Regions from separate parts of the Actinoplanes sp. NPDC023714 genome, predicted to be linked through region 2. Evidence: riboswitches for the same ligand, from Rfam matches in the RefSeq annotation. Region 2 holds a riboswitch; the other holds the start of a gene.
What was found. A riboswitch is a leader RNA that binds a small molecule or an ion and turns the genes downstream of it on or off. The one in region 2 is predicted to bind S-adenosylmethionine.

Region 1: linked by a shared signal. The riboswitch ahead of AB0G10_RS40770 (aminotransferase class V-fold PLP-dependent enzyme) and the one ahead of AB0G10_RS10505 (GNAT family N-acetyltransferase) in region 2 are both predicted to bind S-adenosylmethionine.

What each region holds. Positions count from the first base shown of each region.
Region 1 covers NZ_JBFAAR010000015.1:144,116-158,231, forward strand. Annotated here, with positions in the region: gene AB0G10_RS40720 (histidine kinase) at 1-211, shown strand, start outside; gene AB0G10_RS40725 (response regulator transcription factor) at 205-849, shown strand; gene AB0G10_RS40730 (tyrosine-protein phosphatase) at 886-2,043, opposite strand; gene AB0G10_RS40735 (AAA family ATPase) at 2,136-2,381, shown strand; gene AB0G10_RS40740 (STAS domain-containing protein) at 2,459-2,824, opposite strand; gene AB0G10_RS40745 (metalloregulator ArsR/SmtB family transcription factor) at 2,981-3,340, shown strand; gene AB0G10_RS40750 (SRPBCC family protein) at 3,324-3,815, shown strand; gene AB0G10_RS40755 (glycosyltransferase) at 3,854-5,113, opposite strand; gene AB0G10_RS40760 (glycoside hydrolase domain-containing protein) at 5,110-7,341, opposite strand; gene AB0G10_RS40765 (EAL domain-containing protein) at 7,351-9,624, opposite strand; gene AB0G10_RS40770 (aminotransferase class V-fold PLP-dependent enzyme) at 9,678-10,868, opposite strand; SAM riboswitch class IV at 10,883-10,998, opposite strand; gene AB0G10_RS40775 (DUF1684 domain-containing protein) at 11,038-11,820, shown strand; gene AB0G10_RS40780 (M20/M25/M40 family metallo-hydrolase) at 11,830-12,909, shown strand; gene AB0G10_RS40785 (HD domain-containing protein) at 12,870-13,463, opposite strand; gene AB0G10_RS40790 (hypothetical protein) at 13,517-13,837, opposite strand; gene AB0G10_RS40795 (hypothetical protein) at 13,951-14,116, opposite strand, start outside.
Region 2 covers NZ_JBFAAR010000002.1:558,367-572,482, forward strand. Annotated here, with positions in the region: gene AB0G10_RS10445 (hypothetical protein) at 1-238, opposite strand, end outside; gene AB0G10_RS10450 (hypothetical protein) at 281-457, shown strand; gene AB0G10_RS10455 (hypothetical protein) at 496-1,074, shown strand; gene AB0G10_RS10460 (VOC family protein) at 1,068-1,727, opposite strand; gene AB0G10_RS10465 (TetR family transcriptional regulator) at 1,738-2,319, opposite strand; gene AB0G10_RS10470 (FAD-dependent monooxygenase) at 2,396-3,772, shown strand; gene AB0G10_RS10475 (carbohydrate-binding domain-containing protein) at 3,802-5,748, shown strand; gene AB0G10_RS10480 (hypothetical protein) at 6,489-7,346, opposite strand; gene AB0G10_RS10485 (TIGR01777 family oxidoreductase) at 7,410-8,279, shown strand; gene AB0G10_RS10490 (aminotransferase class I/II-fold pyridoxal phosphate-dependent enzyme) at 8,384-9,490, shown strand; gene AB0G10_RS10495 (TetR/AcrR family transcriptional regulator) at 9,588-10,169, opposite strand; gene AB0G10_RS10500 (FAD-dependent oxidoreductase) at 10,223-11,356, shown strand; SAM riboswitch class IV at 11,372-11,487, shown strand; gene AB0G10_RS10505 (GNAT family N-acetyltransferase) at 11,501-12,040, shown strand; gene AB0G10_RS10510 (hypothetical protein) at 12,235-12,996, opposite strand; gene AB0G10_RS10515 (GAF domain-containing sensor histidine kinase) at 13,068-14,116, opposite strand, start outside.

The sequences.
Region 1 (14,116 bases), on a different contig from region 2:
CAGCGGCGCCTCTTCCGGGACGGTGACCGCTTCCGCCCAGGACGGGGAATTGCTGGTGGAAATAGCCGACGACGGGCGCGGCGGCGCCGATCCGGCCCGTGGCACCGGCCTCACCGGGCTGGCCGATCGGGCCGCGGCGGCCGGCGGCAGACTGCTGTTGTCGAGCCCCTCCGGCGGCCCCACCGTCGTCCGGCTGGAACTGCCGTGCTGACCGTCGTGCTCGCCGAGGACGGCGTCCTTCTCCGCGAGGGCCTCGCCGGATTGCTGGAGCGTTTCGGATTCCGGGTGGTGGCCGCGGTCGGCGACGCGGCCGCGCTGATCCACGCCGTTTCGGCGTTCTCCCCCGACCTCGTGGTCACCGACATCCGGATGCCGCCGGGATTCAGCGACGAGGGGCTCCGGGCCGCCGTGGAACTGCGCCGCACGCATCCGGGGCTCGCCGTCGTGGCGCTCAGTCAATACGTGCAGCACGGGTACGCGTCGGAACTGCTCGGATCGGGCGACGGCCGCCGGGTCGGCTATCTGCTCAAGGACCGGATCGTCGACGTCGGCGATTTCGTCGCGGCGCTGCGGAGGGTGGTCGCCGGAGAGGCGGTCATCGATCCGGAAGTGGTCCGGCGGCTGCTCGGTCAGCGTCCGGTCGCGCGGCTTTCCGGGCGGGAGCGGGAAGTGCTCGGGCTCGTCGCCGAGGGGCATTCCAACGTCGCCATCGCGCGGATTCTGCACCTGTCCGAGGCCGCCGTCGGCAAGCACGTCGGCAACATTCTGGCGAAGCTCGACCTGCCGCCGGACGACAGCACCAATCGGCGCGTCCTCGCGGTCCTCACCTATCTGAAGGATCAGGATTAGAAAACCCGGCGCCCGAACGGGCGCCGGGAGGGCGGATCAGCCGACGAGCAATTGGGCCCGCAGGGCGCGCAGGTCCTTCGAGGACAGGCCGAGGCCCTTGCGGAGGTAGCCGTCGAAGGTGCCGTACTTCGCGGTCACCTCGTCGAACCCGGCGCGGAGGTAGGACTCCCGGACGTCCAGGACGGCCTTATAGCCGGGGCGGATCGCCTCCGGGACGGCGGCCAGGGTCGCGGCGTTGGAGGCGGCCAGGTACGTGTTGCTGAGCAGGTAGTCCCGGAAGACCGTCTCCTCCGGGACGCCGAGCGCGGTCAGCAGGGCGGCGCTGGCCCAGCCGGTACGGTCCTTGCCGGCGGTGCAGTGGTAGACCACGTTCGCGGCCCGCGGGTCGGCGACCGTCGCGAAGAAGGTGCGGTAGGCGGCCCGGCCCGGCTCGGCGGAGACGAAGGCCCGCTCGCCGGCCTCCATCATCGCCACGCCGCCGGCCTCGGTGGTGAGGTCGATGCCGCCGGTGCCGACGTCCGAGGCGCCGATGACGTTGGCGTGGACGTAGGTGACGCCGGCCGGGATCCGGTCCGGCGACGCGGCGATCTCGGCGTCGGTGCGGAAGTCGATGTCGGTGCGGATGCCGAGACGCTTCAGCTTGGCCTGGTCGGCGTCGGTCAGCCTGCCGAGGTCGTTGGCGCGATAGACGACGCCCATCCGCACCCACTGCCCGCCGGCGGTGCGGTATCCGCCGGCGTCCCGGAAGTTCGGGGCCGAGGCCAGGTGCAGCGAGCGGTCGGCGAGGGTGAGCGACTCGCCGCGGTCCGGCACGAGCTCGAACCACCAGCGGTCGGCGGCGCCGAGGCCGGAGACCGTGACGGTGGCCCGGGCCGAGCCCTTCGCGACGGCGCGCCTGTGGGAGATCCGGTTCTGGTCGGTGCCGGCGTAGACGCTCACCGCGCGGGCGCCGGTGGCAGCCCACGAGATGGTGAACGTGCCGTCGGCGTTCCGGGTCACCGTGGCCGCCGTGAACGGGATCTGATGGCGGGCGGCCGGCTGGTGGGCACCGTGGCCGACGTGGTTGCCGTGGGAGCCGCCGGCGAGGGCGGGGGTGCCGCCGGCGAGGGCGGGGGTGCCGGCCGCGAGACCGCCGCCGAGGGCGATGGCGCAGGCGGCACAGGTGGCGGCGAGGCGCTTGTTGATCAACTTCACGGGTACTTCGTACGGGCCCCGATCGAACGGCAGGCGAGCGGGACGTTACCGGCGGGCGGAAAGTAAACGCCGTTTACTTGAGGGGGACGACGATGTTCGTTCTGGTCGGCGGGTGGCCGGCGTCGGGCAAGAGCACCCTGGCCCGGGCGCTCGCCGCCGAGCTGGGGATCGCCTGCCTCGCCAAGGACGAGATCAAGGAGGCGCTCATGGACGGGCTCGGCGCGCCGGCGACCGTCGAGCGGTCGCGGGAGCTCGGGGTGGCGGCCGTGCACGCGGACACCAGCGGGCCGGTCGACGTGCCGGCCCTGGCTCGTCAGGTGCTGGCGGCAGCCGGCTGAGAGGAAGCGGCCCGGGCCGCCCGAGGGAAGGGAAAGGCCGCCGCAGGGGTGCGGCGGCCCAGGGCGAGGACAAGCGTTTACCCGGCGCTCTCCGGGGTGGCGATCATCGCCATCAGGGAGTCGAACATGTCGTCGACGGGCGGCTCGCAGAGCCCGGTCACGGCGAGCGCCTGGCGGACCGGCCCGTGGGCGCCGGTCACCTCGTACCCCATGCCGCCGCGCAGCGCGCGGGTGTAGCCGACCAGCAGCACCTCGATGCACTCGCTGCCGATCGATTCCGTCTCGGCCATGTCGATCACCACGGTTCCCCGGCCGGCCCGCTCGAACGCACGGCGCAGGGAGCGGCGGAGCTCCGGGTGGGCCGCGCGGCCGAAGTCGCCGGCCATCGCCAGGCGGATCGCCGACCGGCCGTCGCGGGTGATCACACAACGCGCTTCTTCCATGAGGTGGGTCTAACCGCGGCATGTGTACGGATGCCGAACACCAGGTGAGACCCACACGCCGAATCCTCCTGAGCTGGGCTTTCAACTTTTTGGTTGACAGGTGACCCGGACCACGTCTACGTTCTCTTTAAACCTGTTAGTTGAAAGAGGACTTCGATGCCGGCGGACACGTTGACCCGCGTCTTCTCCGCACTCGCCGACCCCACCCGCCGCGACATGGTGGCCCGGCTCGCCGAGGGCGACGCGACGGTGAACCAGTTGGCGGAGCCGTACCGGATGTCGTTGCAGGCCGTCTACAAGCACCTCAGGGTGCTCGAGGACGCCGGCGTCGTCAGCCGCCCGCCGGGACCGCAGCCACGGGCCGTGCGCCTGGAGACGGAGGTCTTCGACGAGATGGGTGCCTGGATCGAGTTGTACCGCGAGCGGGCCGAGCGGCGCTACCGCCGCCTGGACGCCGTGCTGGAGAGCATGAGGACCGAGGAGAGGGAGAGGGACGACCATGAACAGGAAGGCTGAGGCGGTCATCGAGGCCGACCCGAAAGTACCGATCATCCACATCACGCGCGACTTCGACGCGACGCCGGAGCAGCTGTTCCGCGCGCACACCGACCCGGACCTGTTCGTGCTCTGGAACGGCCCGGACTCGGTCGAGAACAAGATCGACTACTGGGACGCGCGGACCGGCGGCAGCTGGCGCTACGTCTCCACCCGGATCGGCGACAGCAGCCAGGAGTTCGCGTTCCACGGCTGCTTCCACGACGTCCGGCCCGGCCTGATCGTGCAGACGTTCACCTGGGAGGGCATGCCCGACGCGGTGTCGCTGGAGACGCTGCGGTTCTCCGACCTCGGCGACGGCCGGACCCGGCTGCACGCGCAGTCGCTCTGCGACAGCTTCGAGGGGCGCGACGCGTGGCTGCAGAGCGGCATGGAGGTCGGCGTGAACGACGGGTACGCGCGCCTGGAGCAGCTGGCCCGGGACGGCAGGATCTGAGATTCGTACGAGGGGAACGGCCGTTCCCCTCGTACGCATCAGGCGGGTTTGGTGTTGAAGAGATCGTCGAAGACGGCGGCCCGGTCGAACTGCAGCGCGTGGGCCCGGGCCCGCTGCTCGAGATCACGCTTCTCGGCCGGGGACATCTCCAGGACGACCCGGTCGAGCGCGTCCGCGAGGGCGCCGATGTCCCCGGCCTCCACGATGATCGCGGTGTCGCCGACGGCCTCGCCGGTGCCCCCGGTCAGCGTCGTGACGATCGGGCCGCCGCCGGCCAGGGCCTTCTCGGCGAGCGCGATGCCGAAGGTCTCGACGAAGTCCGGCTCCGGCTTGGTGGGCAGCGCGTAGGCCGCACAACCCGCCATGAGCAGCGGTTTCTCGTCGTCGTCGACGTCGGTGAGGAAGACGATCCGGTCGTCCTCCTTCGCCATGGCCTGCACGTGCTCGAGGGCCGGGCCGGTGCCCGCGACCACCAGCGTGACGTCCTCGCGGGCGCGCATCTGGCCGAAAGCGATCACGAGGTCGTAGATGCCCTTGGCGCGGGCGACGCGGGACAGGAACAGGATGTACTTCCCGCGCTCGAGGCCGCGCCGGGCGAGGGCGGCATCGACGTCGCCGTGTTCCGATCCCACGAAGGCGGACGAGTCGATCGGCGGGTAGCTCACCGTGACCCGCTCCCGGCACTGCGCCGCGAACGTCGTGCCGCAGTGCGCGTCCACCTCCTCCGCCGAGGCGACGATCTCGTCGCGGGTGTACTCGGAGACCGCTACCACCTCGTCGCTGGCGAGGAACTGGGTGAGCAGCACGGTGGCCGCGCCGAACCGGCCCTCCCGCAGGCAGTTGCGGATCACGTTGGTGACGTCGGATCCGACCGCCTTCGCGATGGTGTGCACGTCCGGGTCGAACCCGGCGGCCCGGGCCGCGGCGACCGCGTCGTTGATCACCTGGGTGTGCGGGACCAGGTACATGGAGAGGCAGACGGTCGGCACCGGCTCGCTGAGCAGCTCGACCAGGCGCCCGGTCAGCCCGGCGATGTGCCGGCCGTCCGGGACCCGGTAGTCGCCGACCGATTCCGGTCGCTCCACGGTGATGCCGGGGCTGTACGGGAGGAGCCGGTCGAGCGGCTTGAGCGGCAGCCCGGCCGCCTGAAGCGTCGGGATCGGCCAGGTGAGCAACCGGACGTCGTCGAAACCACGGGTCAGAGCCACCTCGGCGAGGTTGCGGGCCTCGCCGGAGTGTCCGCAGATGACCGGGTCGGCGCGGACCGCGATGACCAGGCGGCGGGTCGGTCGACTCATGGTGCTTCCTTCGGATGAGGGTGGGGGTGCGAGAGGGAAGGCGGCCGCGACCCCTGACCCCAGGTGGAGGGTTCGGGACCGAGCCGCAGATGCAGCCGCCCGCCGTGATGGACGGCGGCCGCGGTCAGATGCGTGGTGTGCAGCGGCCGGCCGTTGAGGGTGGCGGACTGCACGTACTGCGGGGGCGGGTCACGGTCGATGCCGTCGACGCCGATCGGCGTCTCGTGGTGCCCGCTGGTCTCGATGACGAACTCGCCGCCCTCGACCTGGAGCTTCGCGTGGCCGAACGCCGGGGCGTTGACCAGGAACAGGTCCTGGCCGGCGACCGGGAACAGGCCGAGCGACGCCCAGACGTACCAGGAGCTCAGGCCGCCGGAGTCGTCGTTGCCCGGCAGGCCGCCGGGCCCGGTCCCGAACTGCCAGGTCAGCGCCGCGTGCACGACCTCGGCGGTGCGGTCCGGGCGGCCGGCGTAGTGGTACGCCCAGGGCGCCTCCATATCCGGCTCGTTGTTGAGGCCCTCGAACCGGTTCAGCGCGTAGCCGGCCGCCATCTCGACCGGTGACGGGCAGCGCCCCGGCTGGGTGACCGGGTCGGCGCCGTAGCCGAAGAACCGGTCCAGCTTGTCGATGAAGCCCCGGTCCCCGCCGGCCAGCTCGATCCGCGCGGCCATGTCGTGCAGCAGCCGGAACGAGTAGTTCCACTTGCCGCCCTCGTAGAACTCCGAGTCGCGCAGCAGCCCGGTGGCCGGGTCGAAGGCGTTGATCCAGTCCCGGCTGCGCCGCTCCAGGTCGTCGGCGAGGCGGTGGTCGCCGAGCGCCCGGGCCACCTTGGCGGTGCAGTGGTGGGCGTACGCCAGGTCGAGCGTGTGGGTGATCGGGTGCACGACGCCGTGCTCCCAGAAGTCCTCGCCGTAGAGCCGGCGCAGGTCGTCGACCATGTGCACGAGCGCCCAGGACCAGTCGATGCCGGGCCGCCGCAGCGCGTGCACGTCCGCGAGCGCGGTGTGCGCGAGGGCGCTCGCCTGCCGGAAGAACCGGTCGGCGCCGCGGGCCATCCGGTACCCGATCGGGAAGTTGCCCTCCTCCTCGCAGACCCGGATGAGCGACTCCAGCAGGTCGCCGGCCCGGTCCGGGGCGATCGCCGAGAGCAGCGGCAGCTGGGTCTTGTAGATGTCCCACATGGTGCAGATGTCGAACGCGTACGGGCCGCTGTTGGGCCACATCGGGCTCTCGTCGTCGGCGATGCACGGCTTGATCAGCGAGTGGTAGAGCGCCGTCGCCATGACGGTCCTGCGGGCCGGGGTGCCGCCGTCGACCTGCACCCGGCCCAGGTGGTCACGCCACCGGGCCCGGGTCCGGGCCCGGACCGCCTCGAAACCGCCGGCGCACTCGCGTTCCAGGTTGGCCCGGGCCTGCTCGGTGCCGCGCAGCGAGAAGCCGAGGCGCACCTCGATGGTCTGCCCGGCCCGGGCCGGTCCCATGAAGAGCATGCCGAACGGGCGCAGCGTGGTGTGCCGGATGCTGTCGAAGTCGAGCCGGGTGCCGCCGGGGATGAGCCGCCGGTCGTACCAGAGCATCTGCCGCCAGCCGGGGCTGTCCACCTCGACGTGCACGGAGAGCGGGACGCCCTCCATCACGACGGTGCCCTGGGCCCGGCCGTGCCCCATGCTCTCGGCCTGGGCGCGCAGCGGCACGGTCCGGCCGAGGTCGATGGCGAGGCCGCCGCAGGACAGATCGACGACGACGCGGGCGCTGTCGTTGTCGGGGAAGGTGTAGCGGTGCACCGCGACCTTCTCCCCCACGGTGATCTCGCACCGCACACCGGTGCCGAGGTTCGCGGCGTAGTACCCGGCCTCGGCCCGCTCGTCCTCGAGCGGCCAGGACTGGCCGAGGTCGTCGAGCGGCTGCACCATCGGGGTGACCCGGACGTAGTTGTAGTACTTTCTGATCGCCCCGGTGCCGGACTGCTGGAAGTGGGTGAACCCGCTCGCCTGCAGCCGGTCGAACATCTCCTCCGGCACGCCCTCGGTGTTCTTGGCGTACCGGCCGTATCCGGTCGGGTACGCCCCCGAGTACGCGCAGGCCGAGACCATGCCGAAGGGCGAGGTGGCGCCCGGGTGGGTGTTACCCACCTGCGGTTTGGGCCACCACCACGTGGCGGCGAGACCGTGTGCGCGAGGCAGATCGGTGGCCGCGGTGCCGATGAATGGATCAACGTTGTCGAGGATGGCCGGACTCTAACCGGCCAGGGCCCGCCCGGTGGTTTCGTTCAGGTGAACTCCACCGAAGGTGAACCCCGACATGATCATCTTGTCGAACTCCGGGGCCGGCAGCGGCTTGCTGATCAGGTAACCCTGCACGGCCGGGCAGCCGGCGGCGCGCAGCGCCTCCCAGTCGGAGAGCTCCTCGACGCCCTCGGCGATCGTGGACATACCCAGCGACTGGGCCAGCCACAGCACGGCCGAGATGATCGACGCCTTGCGGGCGTCGTCGGCGAGGCCGGCCACGAACGAGCGGTCCAGCTTCACCACGTCGGCGGGCAGCGACTCGAGCCAGGTCAGCGAGCTGTACCCGGTGCCGAAGTCGTCCAGCGCGACGCGCACGCCGAGCTGCTTGAGCAGGGCGAGGCGCTCGCTCACGTCGACGGTCGAGGAGATCAGGGCGGTCTCGGTGACCTCCAGGACGAGGCGGGACGGGTCGAGGCACGGGTGCTCGGCGAGCAGCGCGGCCACCATCGGGACGAAGTCGGCCTCGGCGAGCTGGCGCGGGCTGACGTTCACCGACACGTAGCCGAGACGGTTCGACCAGTGCTGGAGATGCTCGATCGCCGAGCGCAGCACGTGCGCGCCGAGCGGCACGATCAGGCCGGTCTCCTCGGCGGCGCCGATGAAGTGGCCGGGCGCCAGGATGTCGCCCTGCTCGGTGCGCATCCGGACGAGCGCCTCGGCCCCGATGATCTCCCCGGTCACGGTGGAGACGACCGGCTGGAACCAGAGCGGGAACGAGTACCGCGGGTCGGCGGTGAGCGCCCGGCGCAGGCGGGTCTCGGCGGCGATCCGCTCCTGGACCGGGACGGCCAGGTCGTCGGTGAAGACCTGGAGCCGGTTGCCGCCACCGCGCTTCGCGGCGTACATGGCGGTGTCGGCGGCCAGGACGACCTCGTCGGCGCCGGCCGCGCCGAACGCCGTGGTGACGCCGATGCTGAGCGCCACCGGGAAACCGGCGAGCGGCTCGGCGAGGGACGCCAGGATCGTGTTGCCGACGCGCAGGCCGGTGCCGGCCGGACCGGCCAGCGCGACCACGAACTCGTCGCCGCCGAGCCGGGCGATCAGCGCGCCCGCCGGGACGACCTGCTGAAGCCGTGCCGCGAGGGCGCGCAGCACGTCGTCGCCGGTGGTGTGCCCGGAGCCGTCGTTGATCGACTTGAAGCGGTCGACGTCGAGGTAGATGACGCTGACCGGCTCGGCGCTGCCGGCCAGCAGGACGGCGAGGTCGTGCTCGAAGGCCTGCCGGGAGAGCAGCCCGGTGAGCGAGTCGTGCCGCACCTGGTGGCGCAGCTCGGCCTCGTGGTCGCGGGTCGCGGTCACGTCGAAGCAGTGCACATAGATCAGCCGCAGCCGGTCGTTGCGGTCGTAGAGGCCGGTGCCGTGCACCTCCACCCAGATCAGCCGGCCGTCGTCGAGGCGGCGGTACCGGCGGGTGACGGTGAGCGACTCCCGGCTCGCCGCCATCAGCTCGAGCATCGGCGGCTCGCCCGCGTCGACCGGCGCCAGCGGCACGTCGCGCAGGTGGAATCCGGCGGGCAGCTCGTCCGGCAGGCCGAGCCACTTCCGGTAGGCGGCGTTGGTGCGCATGATCAGGCCGTCCGGGGAGAAGATCGCCATGGGTACGGGTGTCTGGTCGAACGCGACGCTGAGCTGCGCCTGGCTCTCGTCCAGGTTCTCCCGCGCCCGGTCCTCCTCGACCTCGGTGAGCCGCCAGGAGACGATCTGGAAGCCGGCCGCGAACAGCACCGCGACGCCGTGCAGCAGCGCCCAGACGAGCGGGTGCGCGACGGCCGAGTCGTGGTCGTACGTGTGGTCGCTGAACAGCGTCCCGAACGCGCCGTGGTGCAGCGTCGTGGCGACCAGGAACACGCCGAACGGCGCCCAGTCCCGGTAGAGCGCGAGCGCCGCCACCGCGATGAAGAACGTGAAGTGCGCCTCGGTGAGACCGTGCGCCAGCGAGACGAAACCGGCGCACGCCACCGTGTAGCCGAGCGCCACGAAGACCGACCGCAGCCGGCGCGAGCGCGGCAGCGTGCCCGCGATCAGGCACGGCAGCACGAGACCGACGGTGAGCAGCAGCGCGGGGATGTGCTCCTCGCCCTGCAGCACCCCGAAGACGATCATCGCCACCATGACGACGGCGAGCAGCACCGTCAGCAGCCGGTGCCGGCCCGCCCAGTCCTCGTCGCGCAGCCCGCCACCGGTCGGAAGCCGGTCGCGCAGCCACTTCATCCAGGTCGCCACACCAGAATGATCGGCGCGCGGCCTGGACGGGACAGTGCCCGATCGGTAGCGGATCAGTAGCTTCGGAGCGCCGCCAGCACCCGGTCGATGTCGTCGTCGGTGCTGCCGAGCCCGAAACTGATCCGGAGCAGGCCCGGCGTCGTGGCGCAGGATCCGGTCGCGTCGCCGGTGAGCCGGCGGACCAGCGGGTGCGCGCAGAACTGACCGGCCCGCACGCCGATGCCGTGGTCCCGGGCGAGCCGCTGGGCGGTGCCGGCCGGGTCGTCCACGGCGATCGAGACGATGCCGACGCGGGGGTGGTCCGGGCCGAACAGGCTCACCTCGCGGACCGTGTCCGGCAGACCGTCGCGCAGCCGCTTCAGCAGCCGCTGCTCCTCGGCGTGCAGGGCGTCCCGGTCCGCCGTGATCAGGGCCGCGCAGACGGCGGCGATCGCCACGGCGCCGAGCAGGTTGGGGGTGCCGCCCTCGTGCCGGGCCGGGCCGGTCGCCCACTCCAGGTCACCGGGGTGGTCGCCCACGGCGGCGCTGGCGCCACCGCCGCGGAGGTACGGCTCGGCCGCGTCGAGCCAGTCCGACCGGCCGGCCAGCACCCCGGCGCCGAACGGGGCGTAGAGCTTGTGACCGGAGAAGGCGAGGTAGTCGGCGTCGGCCAGGCCGACCGGCCGGTGCGGGGCCAGCTGGGCCGCGTCGACGGCCAGCCTCGCCCCGTAGCGGTGGGCCAGGGCGGCGATCTCGGTGATCGGCCAGAGCTCGCCGGTGACGTTGGAGGCGCCCGTGACGGTGACGAGCGCCGGATTCCCCGTACGTTCGAGGGCTTCCTCCAGAGACTCCAGGGCCTCGGCCGGGGAGCCCGGGGCGGGCAGGCGCAGCTGGTTCGGCCAGGGCAGCAGATTCGCGTGGTGCTCGCCGTCGAAGACGATCGTGACGGTGCCCTCGGGCAGCGCCCGGGCCAGCAGGTTGAGCGCGTCGGTGGTGTTCCTCGTGAAGATCACCTCGTGCTCGGGACCGGCCCCGACGAACTCGGCGACCACGTCCCGGGCCAGCTCGTAGGCGATCGTCGAGGCGGAGGAGCGTACGCCGGTGCCCCGATGCACGCTGCCGTAGCGCGGCAGAAGCTCGCCCACCGCCTGGGCCGCGGCGGCCACGCACGGCGCGGAGGCGGCGTAGTCGAGATGGGCGAAACGGACGGATTCCCCGGTGGGCAGTTCGACCTTCAGGTCGTCGCCGACGATGTCAAGGGACATGGATGCGCCTCTCTGGCTCGCGCTTGCCGCGCCGGGATCGGCGACGGCCCGGTCCTCACCCGGGGCACCCCATCGCGAACGCAAGGGTTGCCGGCCAGCAAGCCGGGGCTCAGTGCTGGCACTCATGACCTGACGATCACGGTAGCAGAGTGGAATCTAGGGTTGAGGCATGACGATCTTGTTTCAGCAGCAGTGGGACGAGTGGCACGCCGCGCACGAGAAGCGGCGGGCCGATCCGCACGGGTTCCTCGCCATCACCGGGCTGCACTGGCTCGATTCGTCCCCGTCCCGTTTCGATCACGCGCCCGGGGCGTGGAGCACCGGGACCGAGGGCGTGACCGTCGACCTGGGTGCCGAGTCGCTCGTGGTCGGCGACGTCACCGTCACCGGCGTTCACCGGTTCGACCCCATTCCGGAGCGCTCGGACATCACCGCCCACTGGGGTGACATCGCCGTCGAGATCGCCCGGCGCGGCGGTCACGACGTGGTGCGGCCCCGGAACCCCGCCAGCCCGGTGCTCGCGGCCTACCGGGGGACGCCGGCGTACCCCGCCGACGAGAAATGGGTCATCCCCGGAGATTTCGTTCCCTATCCCGAGCCCACCCCCATTCCGGTCGGGTCGGTTTCCGAGGGGATCGAGCATGTGTACGAATCTCCCGGCACGGTCTCCTTCGAGATCAGCGGGGTCCCGCTCTCGCTGATCGTCTTCAACGGCACGGCGCCGGGGTCGCTCTTCGCGCTCTTCACCGACGAGACGTCCGGACTGACCACCTACGCCGCGAACCGCAGCCTCTTCATCGCCGCCCCGGACGACGGCGGCGCGGTGACGCTCGACTTCAACCGGGCCACGAACCTGCCGTGCGCCTACACCGAGTTCGCCACCTGCCCGCTGCCGCCGGCCGGGAACAGGCTGCCGGTCGCCATCGAGGCCGGTGAGCGGAAGCCGCGTTAGTTTCGTCCGATGGACTCGTTGCTGGACGCGGTGGTGCGGCTCATCGGGATCCGGTCGACCGCGGACCGGCCCGACGAGCTGCGGCGCGCTCTCGATTTCGTGCTGTCGCTGGTCGGGCCGGGTTTCGCGGTCCGGCGGTTCGAGTCGCGGGGCAGGCCGAGCGCGTTCCTGACCTCCCGGCCGGGGACCCCGCGGGTGATCCTCAACGCCCATCTCGACGTGGTGCCGGGCGCCGACGCGCAGTTCACGGCCCGGATCGACGGCGATCGGCTGCACGGGCGGGGCGCGCACGACATGAAGGCCGCGGCCGTCGTGCTCGCCACGGTGTTCCGCGAGGTGAGCGGGTCGCTGCCCTTCCCCATCGGGTTGCAGCTCGTGACCGACGAGGAGCTGGGCGGGTTCGACGGGACCGGCCATCAGGTCGCTTCCGGCGTGCGCGGGGATTTCGTCGTCATCGGCGAGCAGAGCGGCCTCGAGATCGTCACCGAGTCGAAGGGGATTCTGCGGGTCCGGCTCGACGCTGCCGGGCGGCCGTCGCACGCAGCCTATCCATGGCTGGGGACAAACGCCCTGCTAACGATGCTTGAAGCGACAAATCGACTTATTTCACGATATCCGGTGCCGATGGCGGAATCGTGGACCACCACCGTCAACGTCGCCCGGATCTCGACGTCCAACACGGCCGCCAACATCGTGCCGGCCGACGCCTCGGCGCTGCTCGACATCCGCTTCCCGCCGTCCGACCCCGACCTGGCCGGGCGCTCGCCCGAGGAGATCGCCGCCCACCTCGCGTCGGTGACCGGTCCCCGGGTCGCGGTGACGATCGAGGCGCTGGGCGCGCCCCACTCCGCCGACGCCGCGAGCGAGCCGGTGCGCCTGCTGCGGGCGGCGGCGAAGGCCGCCGGGTACGACGGGGACCTGCTGCGCAAGCACGGCGCCGCCGACGGCCGGTTCTACTCGGCCGAGGGGATCGACGCCGTCATCTTCGGCCCGGGCGGCGACGGCCAGCACGGCCCGGAGGAATACCTCGACGTGCGGACGCTGCTCCCCTACCGGGAGGCGCTGACGACCTTCCTGCGCTCGCTGTAGGTCGCGGCCAGCAGCGCCTCCACCCGCGCGGCGACCGCCCGCAGGTGGGGGCGGCGGCCCGGGTCGGCGAGGGCGTTGAACGAGCACGGGCCGTGGCGCAGGAGCATCTCCGCATAGCGCGCCTCGGGATCGACCCGGTCGCCGCGCGGCCCGACGGTCTGGTCGGCGTAGGTCAGCACGTCGGCGACGATCGAGCGCTCGTCCGGGAACTCGGACAGCTCCGCCGCGAGACCGCGGACCTCGGCCACGAACCGCGCCCCCGAGTGGTGGGCCACGAGACCGGCCACCCGGGCGGGCCAGCCCTCGCGGGTCAGGTGCCGGGCGCCGTCGATCGGGTGGAACCCCGTCTCGATCAGCGGGGCGGCGTAGCCGACGTCGTGCAGCCAGGCGGCCGCCACCAGCAGATCCTCGTCGAGGCCGAGACGCACGGCCAGGGCGCCGGCCCGCTCGGCCACGCCGGCGCTGTGGCGCCACCGGTCGGTGCCGTCGCCCAGCAGGGATGCGGCGAGAACCCGCGCCGCTTCGGCGCGAGTGGTGATGATCGGCGCGGCCATGGCTGAATGTTAGGTCGCGCCGGGTGAACAGCAGGCGAACGCGGAATGCCGGATCACTGAACCCGGACCCGCTGGGTCGGCACGCCGGCGGCGGTGAGCTGGCGGGCGAGCGAACCGTTGGGGTTGTCCAGGAAGACGGCGACCTGGTGATCGTCGCCGAGATCGCACGCGGCAGCGACCGAACCGAGGTTGATCGGGTCGAGTTCCAGGACGTCGGCGAGGTCGACGATGAGACGGAGCGGGCGGACCCGCCGGACCGTGTGGACGAGGAGTTGCTGCAGCTCGACGGCCCGGTCCGGACCGACCGAGCCGCGTGGCTGGATGACCACGCTCCCGTCGGGGCTGGTGCTCACTTCGAGAACCGAGCTACGCATCGGATCACCTCTCGTTACCGTGCGTTCAGCTGCCTGACCACCATACGGTCGGCCTCGAAGATCGTCGAGATACCACCGGACCAACGGGACATGTCCATCCGGTGAACGCGCGGTCAGAGCGGTGGGCCCAGCCTCAGGATGCGGCGGGCGCGGCGGCGGTCCAGCCAGCTCGGCTGCGGCGGGTCGATCGGGTCGCTGTGTGAGGCGAGCTCGGCGACGATCTGGATCCAGAAGCCGGCGGCGCTCATCAGGTTGCGGAACCGGCCCGGCTCGGGCGCA
Region 2 (14,116 bases):
CGACGCAGCGGGGGCAGATGTACTTCACCTCGTCCTCGGTGGTGATCACGTCGGTGCCGCGGAAGTCGAACTTCACGTGGGGAAACCGCCGCAGACGGGTACGGCTCAGCGCGAGCCCGCACAGCGTCTGGTTCAAGCCGGGCGTCCACGCGTGCACCTCGCCGGCCGGCTGCCGGACGCCGTCGTCGTCGACGAACTCGCTGGAGGCCGCCACCGAGGCGGCTCGTGCTCGGGCCATGGGCGTCGATTTCCCCGCACGGGGCGGAATACGCCGGTTCCGATGGGACATATCCGGCGCAGCGGCGAGTCGCCGACCGCGAAGCAGCGCACCCAGGACGCGGATCCGACCGCGGCGCCGCACGGCAGCCACGACAAGACGGCGGACCGGGCGACCCCGGCGGGCCAGACGTCGCCCTACGGCCCGTCCGGCAGCACCGCCGACGACGGGCCGGAGTGAGGTAGCGCCGGCGGACGGAAGCTGCGACGCTGGCGCGGGTGAGCTTCTTCGACGGCTTCGCCCGTGCCGAGCCCGCGCCCGAGCCCGCTCAGCCTCCGCCACCCCGCTGGTTGAAGCCGGAGGAGGTGCTCGGCGGGTCGGTGGCCGCGGAGTTCCTGCTGGCGCGCGGGGAGGGCGCCGCGGTCGGTCTGGGTGGGATCGTCGGCTATCCGGAGGGGTTCACGTTCGCGGTCACGGCGGTGCTGCGGGAAGAGGATCGCCACGGGCGGCTCTACCACGAGGCGTTCCATCACGACCTCGGTGGGGCGGGGCCGGTGCCGCCCGGCTTCCTGCGAGTCGGCGTGCTGTTCGCCGACGGCAAGGCGGTGAGCAACGTCGGCGGGCATCCGGACCTCCCGTGGGACGCCGAGCCGCCGGGGCCGCTGCTGATGAGCGACCGCGGCGGTGGCGGCGGGCGGCGGTACGGGATGAGCTACTGGGTGTGGCCGCTGCCGCCGGAGGGACCGGTCACGTTCGTGTGTGAGTGGCCGGCGCGGGGGATCGGGGAGTCGCGCGTGGAAATCGACGCCGCGCTCATCCGCGAGGCGGCGGGGCGGGCGATCGAGCTCGGTCAGTGAAGGCGGAACTCGTTGCCGTCCGGGTCGGCCAGCAGCACCCCGTCGTCGTCCAGGTCGAGGAACGTCGCGCCCAGGGTGAGCAGCCGGTCCACCTCGGCGTGCCGGTCGCCGGTGGCCGTCAGCTCGAGGTGCAGGCGGGTGCGGCCCTCGCGCGCCGCCAGCGGCGGCCCGCCCCAGCTGATCTTCGAGCCGCCGGCGGGTGACTGGATGGCGGTCTCCTCGTCGCGATCCCAGACCAGGGGCCAGCCCAGGGCCGCGGACCAGAAGCAGCCGGTGGCCCGGGTGCCGTCCGAGGAGAGGGCGCCGAGGTATCCGCAGCCGGCCAGGAAGCGGTTGCCCTTCTCGACCACGCAGAATTCGTTGCCCTCCGGGTCGGCGAGCACGACGTGACCCTCCTCCGGGCGCTGGCCGACGTCGAGGTGGCGCGCGCCGAGCTGGAGGGCCCGGCTGACCGTCTCCTGCTGGTCGCGCAGGTTGCTGGTCAGGTCGAAGTGCATCTGGTTGCGGCCGGCCCTCGGCTCCGGGGCGGGGACGAACCGGATGGCGAAGCCGAGCCCGGCGCGGTTCTCCGTACCCAAGAGGTCCGTCCAGAATCGGTCGAGCAATCGTGGATCGTCGGCTTCGAAACGAAGTGCGGACAGGCGGCTGGGCATGCCGGGGAGCCTAGGGGCGGTCCGCAGCGGACGCATCCGAGTTAACGGTGGCGGTGAGGTAGCGCTGGATCGTCGGCGCGAGCCAGGCCGCCGCCTCCGCCTTGTCCAGGGCCACGACCGGCTGCAGGCGCAGAACGTAGCGGCAGAGCGCGAACCCCAGCATCTGGGTCGCCACCAGCCCGGCGCGGGCCGGGGCCTCGGCCGGATCGGGCGCGTGCCGGGCCGCGACCGGGCCGACCTGCTCGGCGAAGATCGCCCGGATGCGGTCGACCGCCGACTCCTGCGTGACGGCGGCCCGCAGCAGCGCGACGAGCGTGTCGTCCTGCTCCCAGCGGTGCAGGAAGTGGCCGACCAGGCGCTCGCCGACCTCGGCCGGGGGCGCCTCACCGAGGTCCGGCAGGTGCAGGTGGAACTCGGCCGCGGCGGCGAACAGGCCCTCCTTGTTGCCGTAGTAGCGCATCACCATCGACGGATCGATGCGCGCCTCGGCGGCGATGGCCCGGATCGTGGCGCGCTCGAAGCCGTCGGCGGCGAAGCGTTCACGGGCGGCCGCGAGGATGGCGGCCCTGGTGGCGTCGGAGCGGCGTGGCATGGCTTCCAATATATGCCAACATCCGTTTGCCAACGCCCGTTGACTTGATCTCGCACTCACGCCTATCTTTGCCAACATGCGTTGGCAAACAGGAAACGTCGCGATCGTCGGAGCGGGCCCGACCGGTCTGCTCCTCGCCGGGGACCTCGCCCAGGCCGGCGTCCCCGTCACCGTCTACGAGCGCCGCGCCGACACCTCCAACCTCACCCGCGCGTTCGGGGTGCACGCCCGCACGCTGGAGCTGCTCGACGCCCGCGGCCTGGCCGACGAGATAGTCGAGGGCGGCGCCCGGGTCGGCAGCCTGCGGCTGTTCGACCGGGTGCGGCTCGATCTGTCCGAGCTGCCGTCGCGCTTCCCCTTCCTTCTCATCACCCCGCAATACCGGGTGGAGCAGGCCCTCGAGGAGCGCGCCCGCAAGCACGGCGCCGTCATCGAGCGGGGTGCGACCCCGGTCGGCCTGCGTCAGGATGCCGATCGGGTGACGCTCGAGTTCCGGGACCGATCGGAGACGGCCGCCTTCGTGGTGGGGGCCGACGGCGTGCACTCCGGCGTACGCAGAGCTCTTGATCTGCCCTTCCCGGGCAGGTCCGTGCTCACGTCGATCATGCTGGCCGACGTGCGGCTGGCGACCCCGCCCGAGGATGTGCTGGCCGTGAACGCCGTGGGCGACGCCTTCGCGATGGTGGCGCCGTTCGGCGACGGGTGGCACCGGGTGTTCGCGTGGGATCGGCGCCACCAGGTCAGCGACGACACTCCGATCACGATCGACGAGATCCGGGACGTGACCCGGCGCGTGCACGGCACCGACTTCGGGCTCACCGAGGCGCGCTGGCTGTCCCGGTTCCACAGCGACGAACGGCAGGCGCCGCGCTACCGCGTCGGCCGCGTCTTCCTCGCCGGTGATGCGGCGCACGTGCATTCGCCGGCCGGTGGGCAGGGCATGAACACCGGTCTCCAGGACGCGGCGAACCTCTCCTGGAAACTGGCGGCCGCTGTTCAGGGGTGGGGTCCGGCGGGTCTGCTCGACACGTACGAGAGGGAACGTCATCCGGTCGGCAAACTGGTGCTCCGCAGCAGCGGCGCCCTGATCCGCATGGCCATGCTGCGCTCCCGGCCCGCGCGCGTCGTCCGCAACTCGCTCGGATCCGCCCTGCTCAGCCTGCCTCCGGTGGCCCGTCGCGCCACCGGCGTCATCTCCGGCGTCGGCATCGCCTATCCGCACGCCCCGCGCGTCGCCGACATCCCGCTCCGGGGTGGGCAGCGCCTCTACGAGGCACTGCGCGAGGGCAAGCACGTGCTGATCGCCGCCGGCTCCTTCGATGCGTACGAGGACAGGCTGCGCGTGGTGGCGCCCGAAGCCGGCGGTGCGGAGGCGATGCTCGTCCGCCCGGACGGCTATCTGGCCTGGAAGGGGCCGTTGAGCGCGTTCCCGGCGGATGACCTGTTGTGTTGAGAGGAGCGCCGCTGTGTAATCATGCCCGCATGATTCATCGATCAACATCTCCGCGCAGGTGGCTCGCCTGGGCGGCGGCGGCAACGGTCGGGCTCGTCGGCGTGCTGGCCGGCCCGGCCGCTCCCGCGCTCGCGTACGCCGATTACGAGGCCGAGTCCACGCTCAGCATCGACTCCGCCTACGGCTCGCCGTACGCCGACCCGGACGCCTCCGGCGGGCAGGCCCTGGCGATCTGGAACAACGCCACCGCGACCGGCAGCCTCACCGCGCCGCACGCGTTCCACACGATCGAGGTGCGGATGATGGGCGGCGCGTGCGGCTCGACCGACGCGAGCCCGCGGGCACGGATCACCGTCGACGGCGTGACCGCGGGGGAGACGTCGGTCGGCACCGCCTGGTACCCCTACCGGTTCACCGGCTCCTGGCAGGGTGGGGCGCACACGATCGGCGTGACGTTCCTGAACGAGTACGGCGACGGCACCTGCGACCGCTTCCTCGAGGTGGACAGGTTCCGGATCACCTCGATGCCGCAGTCGAAGCACGCCGCCCTCACCGGCACGGTGGCGAGCCCGGCCACCGTCGTCGACCTCACCGCGGCGGTCCAGTCGAAGGCGGTGCGGCTGGTCGGCACCGGCTCGGTCACCGTGCCGTTCACGACGGCCGAGCGGTTCGACGAGGTGAAGGTGCGGTTCCGCGGCTTCCGGTGCGACGGCGCCCCGACCGTCAACTTCGTCCTCGACGGCGCCGTGGTCGGCAGCGGCACCTACGACTACAACTCCACCGCGTGGTACCCCGGCAGCGCGCTGCACCCGGCGCACGGGCAGGGCGGCAAGTGGGCGGCCGGCGACCACACGCTGAAACTGCAGCTGGCGAACCCCTACAGCAGCGCGTCCTGCACCCGGCTCATGTACGTCGACGTCGTCGGGCTGCACCAGTCGGCCGCCTACACCGAGACGCCGTACACGCCCCCGGCCTCCGGTTTCATCACCCGCGACGGCACCCGGCTGATGCTCGACGGCAAGCCGTTCCAGTACGCCGGCCTCAACGCCTTCGGCATGAGCGGCTGCGACCAGGCCGACGGCCAGCCGTGGACCGACGCCGAGCTGGACTCGTACTTCGGCAAGCTGGCGCCGAACACCGTCACCCGGACCTGGGCGTTCCGCAACGGGGGCCTCCCGGTGCTCGACCGGATCGTCGCCTCGGCGGCGAAACACCGGCAGAAGGTGCTGTTCACCCTCGCCGACGGCCGCAACTACTGCGGCGAGTACGACGGCAGCAGCAACCCGGGCACCGAGGGCGTCGACAAGACGCTTGCCTGGTACCAGGGCGGCTTCCGGACCGACTACCTGCCGTGGGTGCGCGAGGTGACCGACCGGTTCAAGGCGGATGCCACCGTCGCGTTCTGGGAGATCATCAACGAGCCGGGCTCGCAGGAGAACACCGCCTACACCGACGCGATCGTCAAGGCGTTCCTGGACGAGACCGCCGCCGTGATCAAGGGCATCGACCCGAACCACCTGATCTCCAGCGGCACGGTGAGCCAGGACTACCGGGGCAGCCGCGACTTCAGCTACGTGCACAGCGGGCCGGACATCGACCTCGGATCACTCCACGAATACGAGTACGACTGGTTCAACCCGGACAAGAACGCTTACGAGAACTCGATCACGTACAACAATCTGGGCACGCTGCTGGCCGAGATGCAGCAGGTGAACAAGCCGCTGATCATCGGCGAGACCGGTGTGTACGCGGCCGACGCTCCGGGCTGCCGCACGTCGCTGGCGAGCCGCGCCGGCGTCATCCGGCAGAAGCTGGACGCCTACCTCGGCCAGCCGGGCGTCGCCGGCGTCAACGTGTGGAGCGTCGTCAACGGCGACCCGATCCGGGAGGGGGAGCCGTGCCCGCTCGAGGGCACGCTGAACGACCCGATGATCGCCCAGGTGGCGGCGAAGCAGGCGGCCCTCAACAACGGCTGACCGCCCTGGACGGCCGGCTCGCGGCTGACCGCCCTGGGCGGCCGGCTGGTTGCGGGCCGGCTGTCCGGCTCGCGGCTGCGACCGCCCCGGGCGCCCGGCTCGCGGCTGACCGCCCCGGGCGAACGGCTCGCGGCTGACCGCCCTGGACGGGGCCGCCCACGGCGGGCCGGCCGTCCGGCTGGGACTGAAGGCCCGCAGTTCGCCGCGGTCCTGGCCGGCAGCCGGGCGCCGCGGTCCTTGGGCGGCATCCGGGCGCTGTGGGGCGGGGCGGGCCGGGAGCCGCCCGGCTCATGCTGCAACCGTGCTGAGCTGCGCCGGCGCGGTATCCGGCGGCCATCGGTGAGCCCGCGGAGCAGGCTGGGCATCGGCGACGACGCGGCCGCATCGACGTCGACCGCTGCGTACCTCCCTGACTGCGGTGCCGGGGGTGCCGCGAGCCGCCGACGGCGGGATGATGCTCGCGGTGGACGTGACGTGCCGGCTGCGCCCGGACGCACTCCCCAGCGGGTGCTGAGTCATCACCTACGGCCGGACTGGACTCAGGACGCCCGCCGGCGGCAACCGGGTGACGACGCCGCCACGGGACCGGCACCCCCAGCGCGCCGGAACCCACCCGGCCAGGCCCCGGACGACCGCCTGGTCAGGCCCCGGACGAGCACCCGGCCATCCAGTCAAGCGACCCGCCACGACGTCCACATCGCCAGGACGAACCCGCCGGACAGCGCAACCAGGAAGAACAGCTAGGCGGCGCCGGTGAGGACCTTGATCGCCTGGACGGTGGCGTAGCCGCGCCACTCCAGCGCCGCCGCCGGGCTGAAGGTCTGGAAGGAGACGTCCCAGCCGCCGTCGGGTTTCTGCTGGGCGGCGAGGCGTTCGCGGTCGGCGGTGATCGCCTCGGGGCTGAAGTAGGCGCGGGACGGCGCATCCGCGTGCGGGGTGAAGTCGAGCGGGAACAGGGCTTCGCCGTCGGCGCCCCCGGCGACCGGGGTGGGGCCGTCCAGGCGTACGAAATCGGTGTATCGCTCCAGGAGAGCCTTCGCCCGCGGCTGCTCGTCCGCCACCGCGTCGAGGAAGAGCATCGAGAACATCAGCTCGATGGCGTGCGGGGGCGCGGTGATCCGCTCCATGGTGTCGAGGCACCAGGCCGTCGCGGCGCGCAGCCACGGGTGATCCCGCACGCCGGCGCGGTGGGCGTGCGCGGCCAGCTGCGTGGTCATGGTGACCGAGGAGGCCGGGTCCGCGGCGGTCCAGTGCGGGGCGCAGCCCTCGTGATCGGGGAACGGGAGGCTGAACGCCATGCCGCCGTCGGCGTTGGCGTGCCCGGTCAGCCAGTCCAGCAGCGACGGCAGGCGGGACGTGTCACCGGCCTCGGCGATCACCTCGAGGGCGTGCATCGCGCCGACCGGCTGGCTCGTCGCCGAGCGGAGATCGGGTTCGAGGGCCCAGCCGTATCCGCCGTCCGGGTTGCGATAGCCGTCGAGGGCGGCGAGGACAGGTTCGGCCGGACCGCCGTTGAGCAGGAAGTCGAGGCGGCGGCGCTCCAGAATCCGGGCGTGGGTGGCGACGAACGAGATCGCGGCGTCGAGATCCGGTGTCATGTCGCCATCCTGACACGCTGCCGCTTCGTTTGAAGTTTCACGCAGGTGGGGCACTGTGGTCCCATGCGGATCTTGATGACTGGCGCGTCCGGCTTCCTCGGTACCCGGCTCGCGGCCCGGCTGACCGAATCCGGCCACGAGGTGACCCGGCTCAAGCGGGGAACGGGTGGGTGGAACCCGGCGAAGGGCGAGCTCGATCCGTCCCTGGTGGCCGGCGCCGACATCGTGATCAACCTGGCCGGCGCGGGGATCGGGGACCGGCGCTGGAACGCCGCCTACAAGGATCTGCTGCGGTCCAGCCGGCTCGACACCGCCGGCACTATGGCCCGGACCATCGCCGGACTGCCCGAGAACGATCGGCCGCGCGCGCTGCTCCAGGCGTCCGCCGTGGGGTGGTACGGCGACACCGGCGATCGCGAGGTGACCGAGGAGTCGCCGGCCGGGGACACGTTCCTCGCCGATCTCTGCCGGGACTGGGAGGCGGCGGCGTCCGGCGCCGGAACGCGGGTGGTCCTGCTGCGTACCGGCCTGCCGCTCGACCGCCGGGGAGGGCTGCTGCAGCGCCTCGTCCTGCTGTTCAAGCTCGGCGGCGGCGCCAGGCTCGGCAACGGCCGCCAGTGGATGCCGTGGATCTCGCTGGCCGACTGGCTCAACGCCGTCGAGTTCCTGATCGAGCGCGAGGACCTGGCCGGACCGGTCAATCTGGTCGCCCCGCAGCCGGTCACCAACGCGATCTTCACGAAGGCGCTGGCCCGCGCGGTGCACCGGCCGGCGCTGCTCGCGGTCCCCGGGTTCGTGCTCGACATCGTGCTGGGCGAGTTCGGCGGCGAGGCCCGGCGCAGCCAGCGCGTGATCCCGGCGGTGCTGCGGGAGGCCGGATTCCGGTGGGAGCACCCGGACGTGGACGGGGCGCTGGCAGTCGCCGTCGGATGAACGCGGATTCCACGATGGCGGGATCACCGGTCGAATCCGCTTAATCTGGTCACGTGACCTTCGCGGCGAATCCTCTGGACCGGCTCTCTTCCGATCAACTGCGCATGCGTACGAGTGAGAAGTGGCGCACCTATCCCGAGGATGTCCTGCCCGTCTTCGTGGCCGAGATGGACGTGCCGCTGGCCGGGCCCGTCGTCGAGGCGGTCACCGAGGCGCTGCGGCGCGGCGACACCGGCTATCCGTCCGGCACCGGCTATGCGGAGGCGTTCGCCGACTTCGCCCGCAAGCGGTGGGACTGGGACGGGCTCGTGCCGGAGCGGACCACCATGGTCGCCGACGTGATGGAAGGGCTGCTCGAAGTCCTCGACGCCGTCAGCGGGCGCACCGACGCCGTCGTGGTGAACTGCCCGGTCTACCCGCCGTTCTACTGGTTCGTGAAGCGGACCGGCCGGACCGTCGAGGAGGCGCCGTTCGGGGCGGACGGGCGGATCGACCTCGCCGCGCTGGAGGACGCGTTCCGCCGCGCCGCCGCCCGTGGATCCCGGCCCGCCTTCCTGCTCTGCAACCCGCACAACCCGACCGGCGTCGTGCACACGGCCGACGAGCTGTCCGCGGTCGCGCGCCTCGCCTCCCGGCACGCGGTCCGCGTCGTGGCCGACGAGATCTTCGCGCCGGTGGTGCTGCCGGGCGCGACCTTCACGCCGTACCTGAGCGTCCCCGGCGCCGAGAGCGGCTTCGCGGTGATGTCCGCGTCGAAGGGCTGGAACCTGGCCGGCTTCAAGGCCGCCCTCGCGGTCGCCGGGCCGGCCGCCACGCACGACCTGGCCCGCATCCCCGACTGGGTCAAGGAGAACCCCGGCCACGTCGGCGTGATCGCGCACACGGCCGCGCTCCGCGACGCCACCGACTGGCTCGACGCGGTCCTGGCCGGCCTGGACGAGAACCGCAGGCTGCTGGCGGCCCTTCTGCGAGAGCACCTTCCGCAGGTCCGGTACCGGCCGGGCGAGGGCACCTATCTGGCCTGGCTCGACTGCCGCGACCTCGGGCTCGGCGACGATCCGGCCGCGGCCTTCCTCGAGCGGGGGCGGGTGGCGCTCAGCTCCGGACCGGCGTTCGGGACGGGCGGCGCCGGCCACGCGCGGTTCAACCTCGCCACCTCACCAGCCCTGATCACCGAGGCGGTGCGGCGGATGGCGGCCGCGCTGCCCTGATCACCGAGGCGGTGGGCCGCAGGGCGGCAGCCCTGGTCCGATCGCTGGAAAGGCGCGGCGCATGATCGTGGCCGGCTGATCCGATGCGGTCGGTGGTTCAGGGACGTTCGGCGAGTGCGGGTGCCAGCGCGGTGAGGGCGCGGCGGACGCGTTCCTCGGCGTGTCCGTCATCGGTCAGGGCGACGTGTTGCAGGACGCCCGCCACGGCGAGTGCCAGGGACGACGTGTCGGCCTCCGCGGCCACGCGGCCCAGCTCCTGCTCGGCGCGCAGGTGACGGTCGACGGCGTGGACGATCGCGTTCAGGCCGGCGCTCTCCCCGCCCAGCACCCGGGCCACCTCGGCGGTCAGCGACGGGCGGAACGCGGTCAGCCTCGTCACGGTCAGCACCGACGCCCGCGGCAGCGCCAGGATCGCCTCGGTCAGGTTCTCGGCGACGACGCCGTGTCCGAAAGTGGTCGCCAGCGGGGCCAGCGCGGCCGCGATCTGGAAGCTGCGGTCGACCGCGTAGGCCGTGAGGAACCCGTCGAAGCTGCGGAAGTGCGTGAACAGCAGCCCGGTCGCGAGACCCGCCTCCTGCGTGACGTTCCGGCTGGTCAGCGCGCCGTCAGCGGCCATCACGCGCTCGAGCGCGGCGAACAGGTGCTGGCGGGCTTCCGGGACGGCGACTCCACGAGGCATCCCGTGATTCTAGGGCTTGCCGAAGAATGAGCAAATGCTCATACTCGGTTGCCATGACATCCGAGACGACCACACAGAAGCGAGCGATCATCGTCGGCGCCGGCATCGCGGGCCTGGCCACGGCGCTGCGGCTGGAGCAGGACGGCTGGCGGACGCTGATCGTCGAGCGAGCCCCGGCGCGGCGCAGCAGCGGCTACATGGTCAATCTGATCGGGCCCGGCTACGACGCCGCCGAGCGGCTCGGCATCCTCCCGGCGCTCGCCCCCAAGGCCCTCGGGATCTTCACGACGGTGCTGGTCCACGCCGACGGGAGTCCGAAGATGACCGTCCCGTCCGCGCTCGCCGAAGCCGCCCTCGGGCCGCGCGTCCTGACCGTCTTCCGGGGCGACCTCGAGGCGGCGCTGCACGACCGGACCGGCGCGGAGATCCGGTTCGGGACGACGGTCTCGGCCATGGATCAGGATCCTTCATCGGTACGGGTACAGCTCAGTGACGGGACCGTGGAGCATGCGGACCTGGTGGTCGGCGCCGACGGGGTGCACTCGCGTACCCGGTCGATGCTGTTCGGCGACGATTTCCGGGTGGATTTCCCGTACGTGGTAGGCGCCTTTGCCTTGTCCGAAAGCGACCATAACGGCGCCACGACGTTCATCGGCACCGGCCGGACCGCAGCCGTGGTCGAACTCGGTCCTGCACGATCGTCGGCGTTCTTCACCTACCGGTGTGCCGATCCCGCCGCCGAACTCGCCCTCGGCCCGGCCGCCGCGCTCCGGGAGGCCTTCGCGGACGTGCCGTTCGCCGCGTCGCTCCCGGTGCCGGACGACGTCTACTTTGACCGGGTCAGCCAGGTCGTCGCACCCCGCTGGAGCAGCGGCCGCGTCGTCCTCGCCGGCGACGCCGCCTGGTGCGTCACCCTCTTCGCCGGCCACGGCGCGACCCTGGCCCTCACCGGCGCCGACACGCTCGGCGCGGCGCTGGCGTCCGGCGGCGACATCCCGGCGGCGCTCGCATCCTGGGAGGACACGCTGCGCCCGCAGGTCACCCGGCGGCAGCGGGCGGCCCGGCGCGGCATGGCGCAGTACGCCCCGCCGACCCGCCTCCACCTGTGGCTCAGTGAGATGACCATGCGCGCGGTGACGCTGCCGCTGGTCCGCGATCTGGTGCGGCGCGCCATCGCCAGGCAGTGATACGTTCTCCCCATTGGTCATGAGTGCCAGCGCCAAGCCCCGGCTCGCTGGCCGGCAACCCTCCGTTCGCGGGCGGGGTGCTCCGGGTGATGACCGGGTCCGGCGCGACCGTGCCGGGCAAGCCGCGAGTCCGGGAGTTTCTCGTTGTCCATCCGCTTCGCCGTGCCCGCCGACGCCCCGGCTATCGCCGCCCTGCACGCCGACAGCTGGCGCCGCCACTATCGGGGCGCCTACGCCGACTCCTTCCTGGACGGCGACGTGCTCGCCGACCGCCTCGCGGTGTGGTCGGCGAGGCTTGCCACGGGAAGCGTCGAGACGAGGACCGTGGTCGCCGAGCGGGATGGGCGACTGCTCGGGTTCGTGCACCTGGTAGTCGCCGACGATCCGGTCTGGGGCAGCCTCGTCGACAACCTGCACGTCGTGCACGACCAGCACCGCAGCGGTATCGGCACCACCCTGCTGTCGCGCGTCGCCCGGGAGGTGCGCGGCCCGATCCACCTGTGGGTGCTGCGGCAGAACACGGCGGCGCAGGCGTTCTATCGCGCCGTGGGCGGCCGGGTCGCCGAGGTCCGGACCGTCGCGCCACCCGGCGGCGACCCGGCACGGCTCCGCGGCACCCCGGAGAAGCTGCGCATGACCTGGCCCGACGCCGCGATCCTGGCGGGCCGCGACCCGGGCGTCTGACGGCCATCGACCGGCCGGACCGGGAGGCGCGGGGGACCGGACGGAGTCCGACCGGCCGGACCGGGAGGCGCGGGGGACCGGACGGAGTCCGACGCCGGCGACATCGGCGGGGATGGGCGGGCTGCTCGCCGTCCTCGAGGGCACGACCTGGTGGCGCCGGGACGGTGAGCAGGTGAGTCTCCCGGAGCGGGCGCCTACTCGCCGGTGAGCAGCAGGACGGCCGAGACGGCGGCGAGCAGCAGGCCGATCAGGCCGAACCAGACGGCCAGGGTGCCGCCCACGCCGATCGACTCGCGGCGGGCCGCGATCACCTCGCCGCGGGTCTGCGTGGTGAGCAGGGTCAGGCCGGTACGGTTCGGGAGCAGGCCGGACGGGGAGAGGCGGCCCACCGCGAACACCTTCGCGCCGCGCGGGACGCGGACCTCGGTGAGGTGCAGGCGCTCGCTCGTGCGCAGACCGTCCACCAGGTCCGGCGGCACGATGCGCGGCATCCGGACCGGCGTCGCCGTGCGGTACTCGAGGGTCGTGGTGACGGCGGCGCGCGGCTCGGTCTGGATCGGGTCGAAGAGGGCGCGCGGGTGATCCAGCAGGCGCGGGTCGATCGGCGCCCGCCCGGCGTGGTCGGCCAGCTCCGGCCAGTTCGGCGAGGTGATCTCGAGGAGCACGTCGTGGTCGGGGCCGTCGCCGGTCGCGATGTCGCGGCTCGGCTCGCGGATCAGGGTGACCCGGTACCACGTGCAGTCCTCACCGGTCATCGGCGCGATCTGCGGGCCGGCCGGGCCGTACTCGGTGGTGCCCTCCAGCGCGACCCGGCCGCGGCCGGTGACCGCGGCGACCGGGGTGCGGTTCAGCGTCCACAGCGCCCGGATGTCGCCGAGCAGGAGCAGCAGGAAGATGGCGGCGCCACCCACGAGGAGCCCGCCGACACAGAACCCCACCGTCGCGACGACCATCACGAATGTCACGGTAAGGCAACGAAGCCGTTCCCGATGTCCCGCTCGCAGCCGGAACGCCTCATCCGATCAGGTCAGGCCACCGGCAGGGTGATGCGGGCCGTGACGCCGTGGCCGGGGACGCTGTCGAGGTCGAGCATGCCGCCCTGCGCCTCGACGATCCGGTTGCTGATCGCCAGCCCCAGGCCGAGGCCGGGCATCTGGTCGCGGATCGCCAGGTCGCCGCGGGCGAAGGGGGTGCCGGCCATCAGCAGCTCGTGCTCCGGCATGCCGGGGCCGTGGTCGCGGACGGTGAGGGTGGGCTGCGGGGTGGCGGCGACGGTGACCTCGACCGGGGCGTCCGGGCCGCCGAAGCAGAGCGCGTTCGTCAGCAGGTGATCGACGGCCACCCCGAGCAGGCTCGGGTCGGCGCTTATCCAGACCGGGTCGGACGGCATCGTGATGCGCAGCCGCTCGACGGGCGCCGGCGTGATCAGGGTACGCAGGTCGATGAGCCGTGGCCGGCCCACGGGTTCCTGCATCTGGTGGTTGACCGCCCGCAGGAGACTGTCCACCGTACGGATGAGGCGGTTGGCATTGCGGTTGATCGCATCGATGCGGCGCGCGAAACCGGGGGCCACCGCACCGGGCGTCGCGGTGAGCATCTCGAGGTTGCCCTGGATGTTCGCGAGGGGCGTGCGGATCTCGTGGGAGATCGCCGAGACGATGTCGTCGTTGTCGACGGCGACCGGGAACGGCTGGTGGGTGAGCATGTGGCGCAGCCCGGTCTCGGCGTCCACCCGGCGGGCGATCCGGGCCAGCATCCGGCTGGTCGCCTCCGGGCTGTGCCGGTGCGGCTCGTCGTCGAAGACGCAGAGGGCGCCGACGATCTGACCGTTGTGGTGCAGCGGGGCCGCGCCGACGAACCGGACGTGCTCGGAACCGGCCACCAGGGGGTGGGTGGAGAGGCCCGGGTGCTGGGAGGCGTCGTCCACGATCATCGGACGGTCCTCGGAGGAGACGATCCGGCAGAGCGACACCGAGTGCGGGATGTCGACGCGGGTGCGGATGCCGAGGGTGGCCGCGAAGTGCGCGCTGCCCCCGCCGACGACCTTGAGCGCGGCCATCGGCGCCTGGCACGCCT